3 regions of the Pseudomonas sp. LY-1 genome follow, and region 1 is predicted to be linked to each of the others. Evidence: predicted binding sites of a transcription regulator. Region 1 holds the regulator's gene; each other region holds the start of a gene.
The links. The regulator FliA, encoded in region 1, starts transcription of late flagellar genes. The targets are predictions, from matches to a motif close to CTAAAGTTTNNNNNNNNNNNGCCGNTAA.

Region 1 (5,129 bases):
CAAGACCCTGGGCCGTATCCTCAATGTGTCGGTGACCCACGTTGACCCGGGCCAGTCCCTGGCCAACGCCCTCGATCCGTTGCTGCGCAAGCGTGTGGTGTTGATCGATACCGCCGGCCTGCAAGCCAGCGACCCGGCGTTGCGCCTGCAACTGGAAAGCCTGGCCGGGCGTGGTATCAAGTCGAAAAATTACCTGGTGCTTGCAACCACCAGCCAAAAACAAGTTCTTACCGCTGCGTACCATAGCTACAAGCGCTGTGGCCTGGCCGGATGCATCCTCACCAAGCTCGATGAAACCGCGAGCCTGGGTGAGGTGTTGAGCCTGGCGATCAGTCATGAACTTCCGGTCGCCTACCTGACCGACGGGCCGCGGATTCCAGATGATTTGCATCTGCCGCGCCGTCATCAGTTGGTCAGCCGTGCCGTCAGCGTGCAAATGCAAGAAGAGCCTAGCGAGGAAGCGATGGCCGATATGTTCGCTGACCTTTACCACAACCCGGCAAAACGGGTGGGTTGAGGTCAGCATGAACACCCTGAATTGTATCTACATCGATGGTCTGCAGCGATTCACGCGGCCAACCCATGTAGCCTGCGTCTAAGCAAGACAAGGTAAAGAAATAAAATGGGCAGCATGCATCCCGTACAGGTGATCGCGGTGACCGGCGGCAAAGGTGGCGTCGGGAAAACTAACGTGTCAGTGAATTTGTCCCTGGCCCTGGCAGAGCTTGGCCGTCGTGTCATGCTGCTGGATGCTGACCTGGGATTGGCGAACGTCGACGTTTTGCTGGGGCTCACGCCCAAACATACCCTCGCCGATGTGATCGAGGGCCGCTGTGAGCTGCGCGATGTGCTGCTGCAGGGCCCTGGAGGCATCCGCATCGTGCCGGCCGCCTCGGGCACTCAGAGCATGGTCCACCTGAGCCCGGCGCAGCATGCCGGCCTGATTCAGGCGTTCAGCGATATCGGCGACAACCTCGACGTGCTGGTGATCGACACCGCCGCCGGGATCGGCGAGTCCGTGGTCAGCTTCGTGCGCGCCGCGCAAGAAGTCCTGCTGGTGGTCTGCGATGAACCCACCTCGATCACCGACGCCTACGCCCTGATCAAACTACTGAATCGTGACTACGGCATGAACCGCTTCCGCGTGCTGGCCAATATGGCCCAGAGCCCGCAGGAAGGGCGCAACCTGTTCGCCAAGTTGACCAAGGTCACAGATCGCTTTCTCGATGTCGCCTTACAATACGTCGGCGCAGTTCCCTATGACGAGTGTGTACGCAAGGCTGTGCAAAAGCAGCGTGCAGTCTACGAAGCGTTCCCTCGTTCGAAATGCGCCTTGGCGTTCAAGGCTATTGCTCAGAAGGTCGATACCTGGCCATTGCCCGCCAACCCACGGGGGCATCTGGAGTTTTTCGTCGAGCGATTGGTGCATCAGACGAGCGCAGGACCGGTGCTATGACAGCCAGCGGCTATAACCTTTACAAGAAATCGGCACGTGACTGCCAAGGTGAATTGATCGAGCGCTATGCGCCCCTGGTCAAGCGCATTGCTTATCACTTGCTGGCACGCCTGCCCGCCAGCGTCCAGGTCGAAGACTTGATCCAGGCCGGCATGATCGGCCTGCTCGAAGTGTCGACCAAATACGACGCGAGCAAAGGTGCGAGTTTCGAGACGTATGCGGGTATCCGTATCCGTGGCGCGATGCTCGATGAAGTGCGTAAAGGGGATTGGGCGCCGCGTTCGGTACACCGCAATACGCGCATGGTCAGTGACGCAATTCGTGCAATTGAAGCAAAAACCGGTCGCGACGCTAAAGATCACGAGGTTGCGGCCGAACTCCAATTGAGTCTCGACGATTATTACGGGATTTTGAACGATACCTTGGGCAGCCGCCTGTTCAGTTTCGACGACCTGTTGCAGGACGGCGAACACGAAGGGCTGCACGAGGATGGCGCGAGTACTCATCTCGAGCCGTCGCGTGACCTGGAAGATGAACGCTTTCAGGGGGCGCTGGCGGACGCGATTGCCAATTTGCCGGAGCGTGAGCGACTGGTGTTGGCGCTGTACTACGACGAAGAGCTGAACCTCAAGGAAATCGGTGAGGTCCTGGGGGTCAGCGAATCGCGTGTCAGCCAACTGCACAGCCAGTGCGCAGCCCGCTTGCGGGGACGCCTGGGAGAATGGCGCGCGCGCTGACAGGCAGTGTGGGGACACTGCAAACACTACCGTGAGGGCCCTGGTCTTCGCGGGTGAGTTTCGTGGTGCCCTGGGCAGTCCTTTTTGTGTAACGCCTGTTGATTGAAATGGCGCGTCCAGGTGCTGGGCGCGTTTAAGACTGCTTGGAGGTCGAATTGGACAAGAACATGAAAATCCTCATCGTTGATGACTTCTCAACGATGCGGCGGATCATAAAAAACCTGTTGCGTGACCTTGGGTTCACCAACACGGTCGAGGCGGATGACGGCCTTACGGCGATTCCGATCCTCAACAGCGGGAGCATCGACTTTCTGGTAACCGACTGGAACATGCCCGGCATGACCGGTATCGACTTGCTACGTCATGTGCGCGCCGATGAAAAACTGCGCACTCTTCCCGTGTTGATGGTGACCGCCGAAGCCAAGCGTGAGCAGATCATCGAAGCCGCCCAGGCCGGGGTTAACGGCTACGTGGTCAAGCCATTCACTGCATTGGCCTTGAAAGAGAAGATCGAAAAAATCTTCGAACGCATCCACGGCTAATGCCATCGCGGGGGAGCTATGGAGCATAAAGAAACGTCACAGGGGGACTTTGAGTCGACCCTGAAAAAGCATGCTCACCAGCTCGTCGAGAGCCTTGAAAAAGGCCAGTTCGGCGACGCGGTGCAGTTAATCCATGAGCTTAACCAGACCCGTGACCGCGGCCTGTATCAGGAAGTGGGCAAGCTCACGCGCGAGCTGCACAGTGCGATCGTCAATTTTCAGATTGACCCGCACATGCCCCAGGCCGAAGAGATTTCGCAAATCACCGATGCTACTGAACGCCTGTCCTATGTGGTCAGGCTGACTGAAGCGGCGGCTAACCGCACCATGGATCTGGTGGAAAACGCCACGCCCCTGGTCAACGGCATGGCCAATGAAGCCCAGGCCCTCAGCGTTGACTGGGGCCGCTTCATGCGTCGGGAAGTGGGGGCTGAGGAGTTTCGTGAGTTGGCCCGTCGGGTCGAGGGTTTCCTGTCGCGCAGCGAACAGGACAACCACACGGTGTCCAGCAACCTCAATGACATTCTGCTCGCCCAGGATTATCAGGACCTCACCGGTCAGGTGATCAAGCGCGTGACCCAATTGGTCACCGAAGTGGAAAGCAACTTGCTCAAATTGGTGCTTATGGCAGGCCAAGTCGATCGTTTCGCCGGCATCGAACATGACCGCGAAGCGATCCTCTCGGAAAAAGATCCACAAAAACATCTCGCCAAGGGTGAAGGTCCGCAGATTCATGCCGATAAACGTGAAGACGTTATGTCAGGTCAGGATGACGTAGATGACCTGTTATCCAGTTTAGGCTTCTAAGGAGCACACCCATGAGCTTCGGCGCCGATGAAGAAATCCTTCAGGATTTCCTTGTAGAGGCCGGCGAAATTTTAGAGCAACTGTCCGAACAACTGGTCGAGCTGGAAAGCCGCCCGGATGATGCGAACCTGCTCAATGCAATTTTTCGCGGTTTTCACACTGTAAAAGGGGGCGCCGGCTTCCTCCAGCTCCATGAGCTGGTGGAGTGCTGCCACATCGCCGAGAACGTGTTCGACATCCTGCGCAAGGGTGAGCGTCACGTTGATTCGGAGCTGATGGACGTGATTCTCGAAGCACTGGATGCGGTCAACGGCATGTTCAGCGAAGTCCGCGAACGTGCCCCGATCACCGCCGCCACTCCGGAACTGCTGGCCGCCCTGGCGCGCCTGGCTGAACCTGCCGACACCTCGGCCGCGCCGGTGGTGGAAGCGGCTCCGGAGCCTGTGGTCGAAGCCGAAGTGGATGTCACCGACAGCGAGTTCGAGCAACTGCTCGACTCCCTCAATGCGGTCAAGGCCGAAGCCGAAGCGCCGCAAGCAGTTGCAGCAGTTGCAGCAGTCGCTGCGCCCGCCGCGCCGACCAGCGAAGATATTACCGACGCAGAATTTGAATCCCTGCTCGATCAGTTGCACGGCAAAGGCCAGTTCGCCGCCGACGCCGTTGCCCCCACCGCTGCGCCGCAAGCGCCGGCGGCCACCGCCGGCACCGACATTACCGACGACGAATTCGAAGCCTTGCTCGACCAGTTGCATGGCAAGGGCGCCTTTGCTGCCGATGCCTTGCCGGAAGTCGCTGCGACTGCCGCCGCACCTGCTGCCAGTGCAGCACCTGCCGGCGACGGGCTGATTTCCGATCACGAATTCGAAGCGTTGCTCGACGAATTGCACGGCAAGGGCAAGTTCACCGAAGTGGCCCCGGCCGCAGCGGCGACGGCCGCTCCGGTAGCCGCCAAACCAGCGCCGGCCAAAGCCGCAGCACCTGCTGCTGCCGCCAAGCCGGCGCCGGCCCCAGCTGCTGCTCCCGCATCCGCGCGAGCCCCAGCGGCGGCCGTGGCCGACAAGCCCGCCAGTGAAGCCGAAACCACCGTGCGCGTGGATACCGCGCGGCTGGACGACATCATGAACATGGTCGGCGAACTGGTGCTGGTGCGTAACCGCCTGGTGCGCCTGGGCTTGAGCAGCGGCGACGAAGCCATGCAGAAGGCCGTGTCGAACCTCGATGTGGTCACCGCCGACCTGCAGACCGCAGTGATGAAGACGCGGATGCAGCCGATCAAGAAAGTCTTCGGCCGCTTCCCGCGCCTGGTTCGCGACCTGGCACGTCAGCTCAAGAAAGAGATCAACCTGGAACTGGTGGGTGAAGAAACCGACCTCGACAAAAACCTTGTCGAGGCCCTGGCCGACCCGCTGGTCCACTTGGTGCGCAACGCCGTCGACCACGGCGTAGAAACCCCGGAAGAACGCGAAGCCGCGGGCAAGTCCCGTGGCGGCAAGGTGATTCTGGCGGCGGAGCAAGAGGGCGACCATATCCTGCTGTCGATCACCGATGACGGCAAAGGCATGGACCCGGCGATCCTGCGGGGTATCG
Region 2 (5,129 bases), 380 kb from region 1:
ATGGCGGAAACCTTTAGGCTGACCTGCTGTTCGTTAACAGGGTTATAGCAAGGTGCATGCCAATCTGGCTAAAGCCCATATATCAAGGGGTTACGCAGAGATTGCCGGCGGCAATGCCAGAAAAGCGGCAAGCGGCTTCCGCGTAGCGCCAGTAAAGCGGCAATCGGGAGTTGCCGCTTTTACCTTGCCGCAAAACAAATGTGGGAGGGGGCTTGCCCCCTCCCACACCTTGACTGCGTGCGACTTACTTGGCCTGGTAAATGATCCCAGGACTGCACTGCACCATCTGGAAATGATCCGGCAGGCCGTTCAGCGCCTCGGATGCACCGAGGAACAGATACCCCCCACGCTTGAGCGTGCCGTGGATGCGCAGCAGGATGTCTTTCTTCACTTCGGCCGAGAAGTAGATCAGCACGTTACGGCAGAACACCATGTCGAACTTGCCCAGGCTGGCGTAGCTGTCGAGCAGGTTGAACGAGCGAAACTCCACCCGGTTCTTGATCGGCGCCTTGACCGCCCAACGCCCCGCCCCTTTCGGGTCGAAGTAACGCTGCAGGCGTTCCGGGGACAAACCGCGGCCCAGGGCCAGGCTGTCGTACTCGCCGGTCTTGCAGTTGGTGAGCATGGTGCCCGACAGATCGGTGGCGACAATTTGCGCGCCGGCCTTCAACTGGCCCATGTTCGTCCGTTCGAACTCGTCGATCGCCATCGAAATCGAGTACGGTTCCTGCCCCGAGGAACAGGCTGCCGACCAGATCCGCAAACGCTGACCCGGGCTGGCCTTGATCGCCTCGGGCAACACCTTGCTCTTGAGTACCTCAAAGGGGTAGGTATCGCGAAACCATAGGGTTTCGTTGGTGGTCATGGCATCGACCACCATTTCCTTGAGCCCGCTGCGCGGCTGGCTCTGAATCCGCTGGACCAACTCACCGAGGGACTTGATGCCCTGCTGTTCCATCAGTTTGTTGAGACGGCTGGATACCAGATACTGCTTGTTTTCACCGAGCAATATGCCACAGGCTTTTTCCAGGAAGACCCGGAACTGTTCGAAATCCAAATTACCCGTAGACAATGATACCGCCTCTTAAATCGTGTGACCGCCAGGGAAATTCCCCTAGCCGTGATCTGCTGCCTTGATCCGGTCGACTACCCGGGATGCCAGGTCATCAGGGCGGAACTTAGCCAGGAAGTCGTCAGCACCGACCTTCTTGACCATCGCCTGATTGAATACGCCCGACAACGAAGTATGCAGGATGATATGCAATTTTTGCATGCGTGGATCGTTGCGTATTTCAGCCGTGAGGGTATAGCCGTCCATTTCCGGCATCTCGATGTCGGAAATCATCATCAAGAATTCTTCTTCCGGCTTCTTGCCTTCATCCACCAGTTTGCGCAAGTAATCCAGCGCCTGGCGGCCATCGTTGAGCGCCACCACCTCAACGCCGATGGTTTGCAGGCAACGGGTCACCTGTTTACGCGCCACCGAGGAGTCGTCCACCGTCAGCACCCGCAGCGAAACCGCCTTGTGCGCCGTTTCGGCATCGACGACGCCAACCGAAATCGCTTCGGAAGTCGGTGCGACTTCGGCGAGGATTTTCTCCACGTCGATGATTTCGACCAACTGGTTGTCTACTCGCGTCACCGCCGTGAGGTAGTGATCGCGACCGGTGCCCTTGGGCGGCGGATGGATCTCTTCCCAGTTCATGTTGACGATACGTTCCACCGAGCGCACCAGGAAACCCTGGGTCTTGGTGTTGTATTCGGTAATGATCACAAACGGGTTCTCGCGGTCTTGCAGGCCGGCCGAACTCGTGGCCAATGCCAGGTCGAGAATCGGGATGGTCGCGCCACGGATGTTGGCTACGCCACACACCACCGGGCTCGACTTGGGCATGATCGTCAGCTTGGGACACTGCAGCACTTCCCGCACTTTGAACACGTTGATGCCATAGAGCTGCTTGCCGTCCAGGCGAAAAAGCAACAACTCCAGGCGATTCTGCCCTACCAGCTGTGTACGCTGGTTTACTGAATCCATTACACCTGCCATGCCCAGACTCCTACGCTAAAACCTTTGGGGGTACGACGCGCACCCAACACTAAACGGCACGAGCTTTGCTTTTTATTGGCTATGGATATGAAAACGACAGTTTCCCGACGCACCCGCCACTCACGGTATCGCAGATTGCTCTGCGCCTGGATGGCGTTGTTTGCCGTGGGCGCAGGCATCACTGCCCGCGCCGCCGACGTCACCTTGCCTGATCTACTTATCGGCGTCACCCAAGGCTTTCTTGAATTCACTGTAGAAGATTATCTGGCAACCACCCAGACGCCAGGACGCTATGAAATCCAGGTCAACCAATTGGATCCGCGCCTGCGCATGCCGATGTGCGACAAGGAATTGACAGCCAGCCTGGAAAGCCCGGCCCAGCCCATTGGTCGCGTGACGGTCAAGGTGCGCTGTGAAGGGACCTCGCCCTGGACCGTGTTCGTGCCCGCCCAGGTCAAACTGTTCCGCGATGTCGTCGTGGTGTCGCGGCCGCTCAAACGCAGCGGAATCATCGGCTATGAGGATGTCATCTTGCGCGAGCGGGACATCAGCCTGATCAACCAGGGTTACCTGACGTCAGTGGACCAGGCTGTCGGGCAACGATTGACCCGACCAATGGTCGCCGACCAGGTCATCACCCTGGTCCATCTTGAACAGGCAGAAGTCATTCGCAAGGGCGACCAGGTCATCATTTCCGCCAGCAGCGGCGGGCTGAATGTGAAAATGCCGGGCGAAGCGCTGTCCAACGGCGGCATGAGCGAACAGATCCGGGTCAAGAACCTCAATTCCAACCGCGTCATCAAGGCACGGGTCACCGCGCCGGGCCAAGTCGAGGTGGCTTTATAGATCACTGGAATAGGACGCCAGCTTTTCCTACACTGTACGCCTGACGTTCGTGCATGCAGGTTTATTGTCAATCGCGCCTAAAGTTTGTCCGGGTATGGCCGAAACCATGGCAAGCGTCCAAATACCCAGAGGTTTTTTATCATGGTCATCGATTTCAGCCGTTTGAATAACGCCCCGGCTTTGCCAGGCACTACGCGCACCAGCGGCACCAAGGACAGCGTAGACGCCAAGGCCCAGCCTCTGCCCGCCAAAGCGGAACAGGCCGGCGCCAGCCAAAGCGGGGAATCCGTACACCTGAGCAATGAGGCTCAACAGTTGCAGAAGGTCACTGACTCGCTGCGCGATCAACCCGTCGTCAATCAAGCCCGTGTGGCCGAATTGAAACAGGCAATCGCCGATGGCAGCTATAAAGTCGACAGCAACCGTGTAGCCAGCAAGCTGCTTAACTTCGAAGCCGAGCGCTAGGCAAAGGCCTGCGCCAGGCTTTTGGACGCTTAAAACCCAAGGCCAGCCATGCACCACGACGAAAATCTGCTTCAACTGATCATTGATGATCTGGCGCCGACGCAACAATTGCTCGAGCTGCTCAAAGAAGAATCCCTGGCCCTCTATGGCCGGGATATGCCGCTGCTGGAAGAAATCCTGGCGCGCAAGCAGTCGCTGATTGTCCTGCTGGAACAGCACGGCAAGAAGCGTAGCCAGATTCTCGTCAACCTCGGCCTACCGGCAGATCAAGACGGCCTCGCTCAGTTGGCCAGTCATTCCTCGGTCGGCGATCGGTTGCTGGCCCAGAGCAAAGAACTCAATCAATTACTCACCCAGTGTCAGGAAGCCAACCTGCTCAACGGTCAGTCGATCCAGCTTCAGCAAGCCACGACCGCCAATCAGTTGCGCATACTCCATGGCGGCGAACCTCCGGCCCTGTATAACGCCCAAGGCTCTACCTCGCGCCTGGTCAAGCCAAGCACCCGCAGCCAAGCCTGACGTCGGTTTAACGTGCGCCCTATCCAAGGCGTGCGACATACTGGCAAAATGATGGTTCTTGCGTGTAGTCGTATTTTGTCAGGAGATGGAAGAACCGTGTTCAACGCCCTTAATGCGGAAGAAGCTCCGCAGCCACCCAAGGTGTTCACCACGCCTCTGGAAATCGCTGGCACCTTGCGCATGCTGCAAGAAAGCCATGACCCGCTGATCATCACCTTCCATGAACGCAGCCAGCGCTTTCAAAGCTACCTGGTCGACGTCGACCGGGACAGCAAGACCCTGGCCCTGGACGAAATGATCCCCCGCGATGGCGAACGCTACCTTGAGAATGGCGAACCCTTCCGCATCGAAGGCTTTCACGACGGCGTGCGCGTTGCCTGGGAAAGCAACGGCACCCTGAGCATCAGCGAAAAAGGCGGCCACCGTATCTACAGCGGCAACATGCCGGACGAAGTGGTCTACCATCAGCGCCGCAATGCGTTCCGCGCCGCGCTGAAACTCGCGCAATTGGTGAATATCGAGTTGGGCGGCGAGAAACTCAAGGCGCCGGTCAGCGGCAAGCTGCTGGATATCTCCGCCACCGGCTGCAAATTGCGCTTTGAAGGCGATATTTCCGAGCGCCTGCAGTTGGGCCAGGTCTACGACCGTTTTATCGCCGCACTGCCCTTTGGCAGCATGACCACCTCGGTCGAACTGCGTTACCTGCACTTCGAAGAGAAGATCAACACCACCTTCGCCGGCGTGCGCTTCCACAACATGAGCGGCCTGGTGCAGCGCCAGGTCGAGCGTTTTGTGTACCAGTTGCAACGCGAAGCACGACGCTTCGACAAAGACGACGATTTTTAAGCATTCAGATCGCGATAAAAAACGGGCAGACCCTTTGGGGATCTGCCCGTTTTTGCATTCAGGGGCGCGCCCTGCTCAGGCCGTGGGGATGCTCATCCGGGCCCGGTGGTTCCGGCGGCCCTTCGAAGAGCGGCTCATCCGCTGGTGATTCCGCGTCGGTTTCAGGCTCGGGCTCGACAACCGCCGTCTGCATCTGCTCCTGCACCATCTGCTCATCGACCCGCGGATCGAGGGCCGCCACCAGCGGCGAGCTGGACATGCTGTCAGGCATTGCCACGTGCTGCAGCGGTGCATCGTCGACCTGATGCAGGTTGGTCACCGCTTTAGGCCGGATACGCCACACCAGGATCAGCGCGCACAGGCTGAAAAACGCGTACAGCATCTGGCTGCCAAACAGCTTCATCAC
Region 3 (5,129 bases), 3.3 Mb from region 1:
GACTTTAAACAAACCTAAACAACTTTAAACATCAGGATCGCCGCGCCTTTTTTACAGGCAAAAAAAATGGCCCCTGAACAAGGGGCCACTTTTCATTTCGACGGGAACACTCAGAACAACTTGCGACCCTTGTTGGCCGCAATACGCATGCGCAGTGCATTCAACTTGATGAAGCCTGCTGCGTCCGCCTGGTTGTAGGCGCCGCCATCTTCTTCGAAGGTGGCGATGTTGGCGTCGAACAGCGACTCATCGGACTTGCGACCGGTGACGATCACGTTGCCCTTGTACAGCTTCAGGCGCACAACGCCGTTCACGTGAGCCTGGGAAGCGTCGATCATCTGTTGCAGCATCAGACGCTCAGGGCTCCACCAGTAGCCGGTGTAGATCAGGCTGGCGTACTTGGGCATCAACTCGTCTTTGAGGTGAGCCACTTCGCGGTCCAGGGTGATCGACTCGATCGCGCGGTGGGCGCGCAGCATGATGGTGCCGCCTGGGGTTTCGTAGCAGCCACGGGACTTCATGCCCACGTAACGGTTCTCGACGATGTCGAGACGGCCGATACCGTGTTCGCCGCCGATACGGTTCAGGGTCGCCAGTACGGTGGCCGGGGTCATCTCGACGCCGTCCAGCGCGACGATGTCGCCGTTGCGGTAGGTCAGTTCCAGGTACTGCGGCTTGTCAGGAGCGTTCTCCGGGGAGACGGTCCAACGCCACATGTCTTCTTCGTGCTCAGTCCAGGTGTCTTCCAGCACGCCGCCTTCATAGGAGATGTGCAGCAGGTTGGCGTCCATTGAGTACGGGGACTTCTTCTTGCCGTGACGCTCGATCGGGATGCCATGCTTTTCAGCGTAATCCATCAGCTTTTCACGGGACAGCAAGTCCCATTCACGCCAAGGGGCAATCACTTTCACGCCCGGCTTGAGGGCATAGGCGCCCAGTTCGAAACGCACCTGGTCGTTGCCCTTGCCGGTGGCGCCATGGGAAATGGCGTCAGCGCCGGTTTCGTTGGCGATTTCGATCAGGCGCTTGGCGATCAGCGGACGTGCGATGGAGGTACCCAGCAGGTACTCGCCTTCGTAGACGGTGTTGGCGCGAAACATCGGGAAAACGAAATCGCGGACGAACTCTTCGCGCAGGTCGTCAATGTAGATCTCTTTGACGCCCATGGCTTGCGCCTTGGCGCGTGCAGGTTCGACCTCTTCGCCCTGACCCAGGTCAGCGGTGAAGGTCACCACTTCACAGTTATAAGTATCCTGCAGCCACTTGAGGATCACCGAAGTGTCCAGGCCGCCGGAATACGCGAGAACGACCTTGTTTACGTCGGCCATGCCATCACTCCACGGGGTTTTACGGAAAGGCAACGATTCTACCGATCAAAACCGCGAAATTACAGGGGCGCGACAGCAAATGAAGATAAAGCGACAGATTATGTCGAGCGGGCGACCAATGGTCGCACCTTATGACGTAGCGGCGGGGTTGCTCGGGCCCTTGGCTTGCGCCGCCGGTTTCTCGGGGGCGGCCACGCGTTCGAGCTGGATATTGACGCGCCGATTGCGCGCGCGGTTGGCGGCATTGGTATTGGGCGCCAAGGGGTAGCTTTCGCCGTGGAAACGCATGGTGATCTGCGATTCCGGCACGCCGTTGGCCTTGAAGTAGTCCATCACCGCCAATGCGCGACGGCGCGAGACATCGCGATTGGTCAGGCGATTGCCGCTGTTGTCGGAGTGACCGTTCAATTCGATATGGTTGACCGTCGGATCGGCCTTCATGAATTCGACGATCACCGCCAGCTTGCGCTTGGCCGCTGCGTCCAGCTCGATACCGCCACCGGGGAAGCCGACTTCGGTCTGCTTGACCTGATCGTAATTCATCGGCAGCAGCTTGGCGGTACACAGTTGATAGTCGTTGTAGGCTTTGTTGAATTTCACCGGCAACAGACGAATTTCCGAATAGCCGCCTTCACGCCCGTAATGCCGCACGGTCGGGCTGCGCCCCTCGAGCAGGCCATTGAACAGGCGCCCGGCCTGGGCCTGGGAACTGTTGAACAAGACCTCGCCACTGCCGGCACGCACGGCGCCGAGGTTGATATCGCCGCGGCCCGGTTGCCATGGCGCAGCCGCCGCCAGCAGGGTCGCCGATCCTGCGCCGAGCAAGCCGTTAAAGGCTTTCAGACGGAATGTCGCCTGCTCGCCGGCCCGGCGCACGAACTCACCCGAGCCGAAATCGGTGATCGGCTGGGTCAAGCGGCACTCGAATTTGTCGCCCTCCACCTTCCACTCAATATTCTCCAGACGTGTCTGGAACGTGAGGGCCATCGCAGGCAGGCTGGCGAACACACTGAGCAGGGCTAGATAATGCTGGCGCACGGGAGGCTCCACTGGTTTCTACAACACTTCAAAGCGTCATACATCGTTAAGGCATACCAAAGGCTATCGGATGCATCCGGCAAAACTTGATAGCGAGTGCCTGCAAGAGTCTTTTCCGGTAGCATTCCCACCAGATTGACCCGCCTGGAATCCCCAATGTCCGACCGCCTGACCCTGCTGCGTCCCGACGACTGGCATATTCATCTTCGCGATGGTGCTGCGTTGCCCCACACCGTGGCCGATGTTGCGCGCACGTTTGGCCGCGCCATCATCATGCCTAACCTGGTACCTCCGGTGCGTAATGCCGCGCAGGCCGACGCCTATCGCCAGCGCATCCTCGCTGTACGGCCGGCCGGCAGCCGCTTCGAACCGCTGATGGTGCTCTACCTGACCGACCGCACCCAGCCCGACGAAATCCGCGAGGCCAAGGCCAGCGGTTTCGTACACGCCGCCAAGCTGTATCCGGCGGGCGCAACCACCAACTCCGACTCCGGCGTGACCAGTATCGACAAGATCCTGCCGGCGATCGAAGCGATGGCCGAAGTCGGCATGCCGCTGTTGATCCACGGTGAAGTCACCCGCGGCGATGTCGACGTGTTCGATCGCGAGAAGATCTTCATCGACGAGCATATGCGCCGGGTGGTCGAGCTGTTTCCGACCCTCAAGGTGGTGTTCGAACACATCACCACGGCCGATGCGGTGCAGTTCGTCACCGAGGCCTCGGCCAACGTTGGCGCGACCATCACCGCCCATCACCTGCTCTACAACCGCAACCACATGCTGGTGGGCGGGATTCGGCCGCACTTCTATTGCCTGCCGATTCTCAAGCGCAACACCCATCAGGTGGCCCTGCTGGACGCTGCGACCAGCGGCAACCCGAAGTTCTTCCTCGGCACCGACTCGGCGCCCCACGCCCAGCATGCCAAGGAAGCGGCCTGCGGTTGTGCCGGTTGCTACACCGCCTATGCGGCGATCGAGCTGTACGCCGAAGCGTTCGACCAACGCAACGCCCTGGACAAACTCGAAGGCTTCGCCAGCCTCAACGGCCCGCGTTTCTACGGGCTGCCGGCGAATACCGACCGCATCACCCTGGTCCGTGAAGACTGGACTGCCCCCGTCAGCCTGCCGTTTGGCGAGCTGACTGTTATCCCGCTGCGCGCCGGTGAAACACTGCGCTGGCGCCTGCTGGAGGAAAGCAAGTGAGTGAAGACCATTACGATGACGAACACGAGCACAGCGGTGGCGGTTCCCGTCACCCGATGGCCGAGCGGTTTCGCGGCTATCTGCCGGTCGTCATCGACGTAGAAACCGGTGGCTTCAACTGCGCCACCGACGCGCTGCTGGAAATCGCCGCGACCACCATCGGCATGGACGAACAGGGTTTTGTGTTCGCGGAACACACCCACTTCTTCCGCGTCGAGCCGTTCGAAGGCGCCAATATCGAAGCCGCGGCCCTGGAATTCACCGGGATCAAGCTCGATCACCCACTGCGCATGGCGGTGAGTGAAGAAGCTGCGCTGACCGATATCTTCCGTGGCGTGCGCAAGGCGTTGAAGGCCAATGGCTGCAAACGCGCGATCCTGGTGGGGCACAACAGCAGCTTCGACCTGGGCTTCCTGAATGCCGCCGTGGCGCGGCTGGACATGAAGCGCAACCCGTTCCACCCGTTCTCCAGCTTCGACACCGCTACGCTCGCCGGCCTGGCTTATGGCCAGACCGTATTGGCCAAAGCCTGCCAGGCCGCCGGTATCGACTTTGACGGTCGCGAAGCCCACTCGGCGCGCTATGACACCGAAAAGACCGCCGAGCTGTTCTGCGGCATCGTCAACCGTTGGAAACAGATGGGCGGCTGGGAAGACTTCAACGACTGAAGTGGAATCCCACACATAAAAATCTATGGTCACCCCCATTTTTGCAATACTGATTAACGGGTGGTGTGGTTGGCTTGCTTAAATCTATCCGGCGTCTGTTTGGGGCATGCCCCAGCGCCACGATGAGAGTCGCGCCTGACGATCCTTAAAAACCGGTCGGCTTCTGAAGCCGATTTTTATGTCAGGATCTTCGCCAGGCCGGTGTGCCGTTCACATCATCTGTTGTTCAGCTATCGCAAAACCTGAAGGGTGAATCGTGGTACTGCAACAACTGCAGGGTCAGGCATTCAAAGCGTCTGGCCCTGCTTCATATTGCGTATGGCGAGCGGCTATCGCCCAAGCGATACGCGCCAGTTTGTTAGCCAGGGCACAGGCCACGACATTTGAATGTCGTCGACTGAGCAAGGTTTTAACCCAGTCAGCCAGAGCGCCTTTCTGGTGATCCAGCCTCTGCATATAGACCCTGGAACACTGCACCAACAGTTGTCGCAGATGCTTGTCACCCCGCTTGCTGATCCCCAGCAGATTGGCCTTGCCGCCCGTGCTGTACTGCCTGGGCACTAAGCCAACGGAGGCGGCAAAGTCGCGACCGCATCGGTACTGTTTACCATCGCCCATCTCCACAGCCAGCAGGCTGGCGGTGATCGGGCCGACACACGGCATGCTCAGCAAACGACTGCCCAGATCATCGTTGGCCAGTTGGCCCGCCAGTTCTTTATCCAGCGCTTTGATTTGCTCATCCAGATAGACGAAGTGATCGTGCAGGCGCTGCAATAAGACCGTCAGACGAACGGGTAATTCGTGCTCGGCCAAAACGCTCGCCAAACGCTTCATGATGGCCAATCCCTTGGGCAGGCTGATTCCAAACTCCAACAGAAAACCGTGCATCTGA

Region 2: flgM (flagellar biosynthesis anti-sigma factor FlgM) is a predicted target of FliA. The motif match lies at 2,971-2,998, and genes of this name have one in related genera.
Region 3: MOQ67_RS07150 (flagellar protein MotY) is a predicted target of FliA. The motif match lies at 2,430-2,457, and genes of this name have one in related genera.

What each region holds. Positions count from the first base shown of each region.
Region 1 is NZ_CP094353.1:4,940,857-4,945,985, reverse strand. Features, by position in the region: gene flhF (flagellar biosynthesis protein FlhF) at 1-517, shown strand, start outside; gene fleN (flagellar synthesis regulator FleN) at 623-1,456, shown strand; gene fliA (RNA polymerase sigma factor FliA) at 1,453-2,193, shown strand; gene MOQ67_RS22600 (chemotaxis response regulator CheY) at 2,361-2,735, shown strand; gene MOQ67_RS22595 (protein phosphatase CheZ) at 2,754-3,542, shown strand; gene MOQ67_RS22590 (chemotaxis protein CheA) at 3,554-5,129, shown strand, end outside.
Region 2 is NZ_CP094353.1:5,321,368-5,326,496, forward strand. Features, by position in the region: gene flgB (flagellar basal body rod protein FlgB) at 1-2, opposite strand, end outside; gene cheR (protein-glutamate O-methyltransferase CheR) at 245-1,072, opposite strand; gene MOQ67_RS24360 (chemotaxis protein CheV) at 1,115-2,047, opposite strand; gene flgA (flagellar basal body P-ring formation chaperone FlgA) at 2,129-2,893, shown strand; gene flgM (flagellar biosynthesis anti-sigma factor FlgM) at 3,035-3,358, shown strand; gene MOQ67_RS24375 (flagella synthesis protein FlgN) at 3,407-3,877, shown strand; gene MOQ67_RS24380 (flagellar brake protein) at 3,974-4,723, shown strand; gene MOQ67_RS24385 (MFS transporter) at 4,782-5,129, opposite strand, start outside.
Region 3 is NZ_CP094353.1:1,585,904-1,591,032, reverse strand. Features, by position in the region: gene MOQ67_RS07155 (argininosuccinate synthase) at 111-1,328, opposite strand; gene MOQ67_RS07150 (flagellar protein MotY) at 1,458-2,366, opposite strand; gene pyrC (dihydroorotase) at 2,523-3,569, shown strand; gene rnt (ribonuclease T) at 3,566-4,237, shown strand; gene MOQ67_RS07135 (IS110 family transposase) at 4,517-5,129, opposite strand, start outside.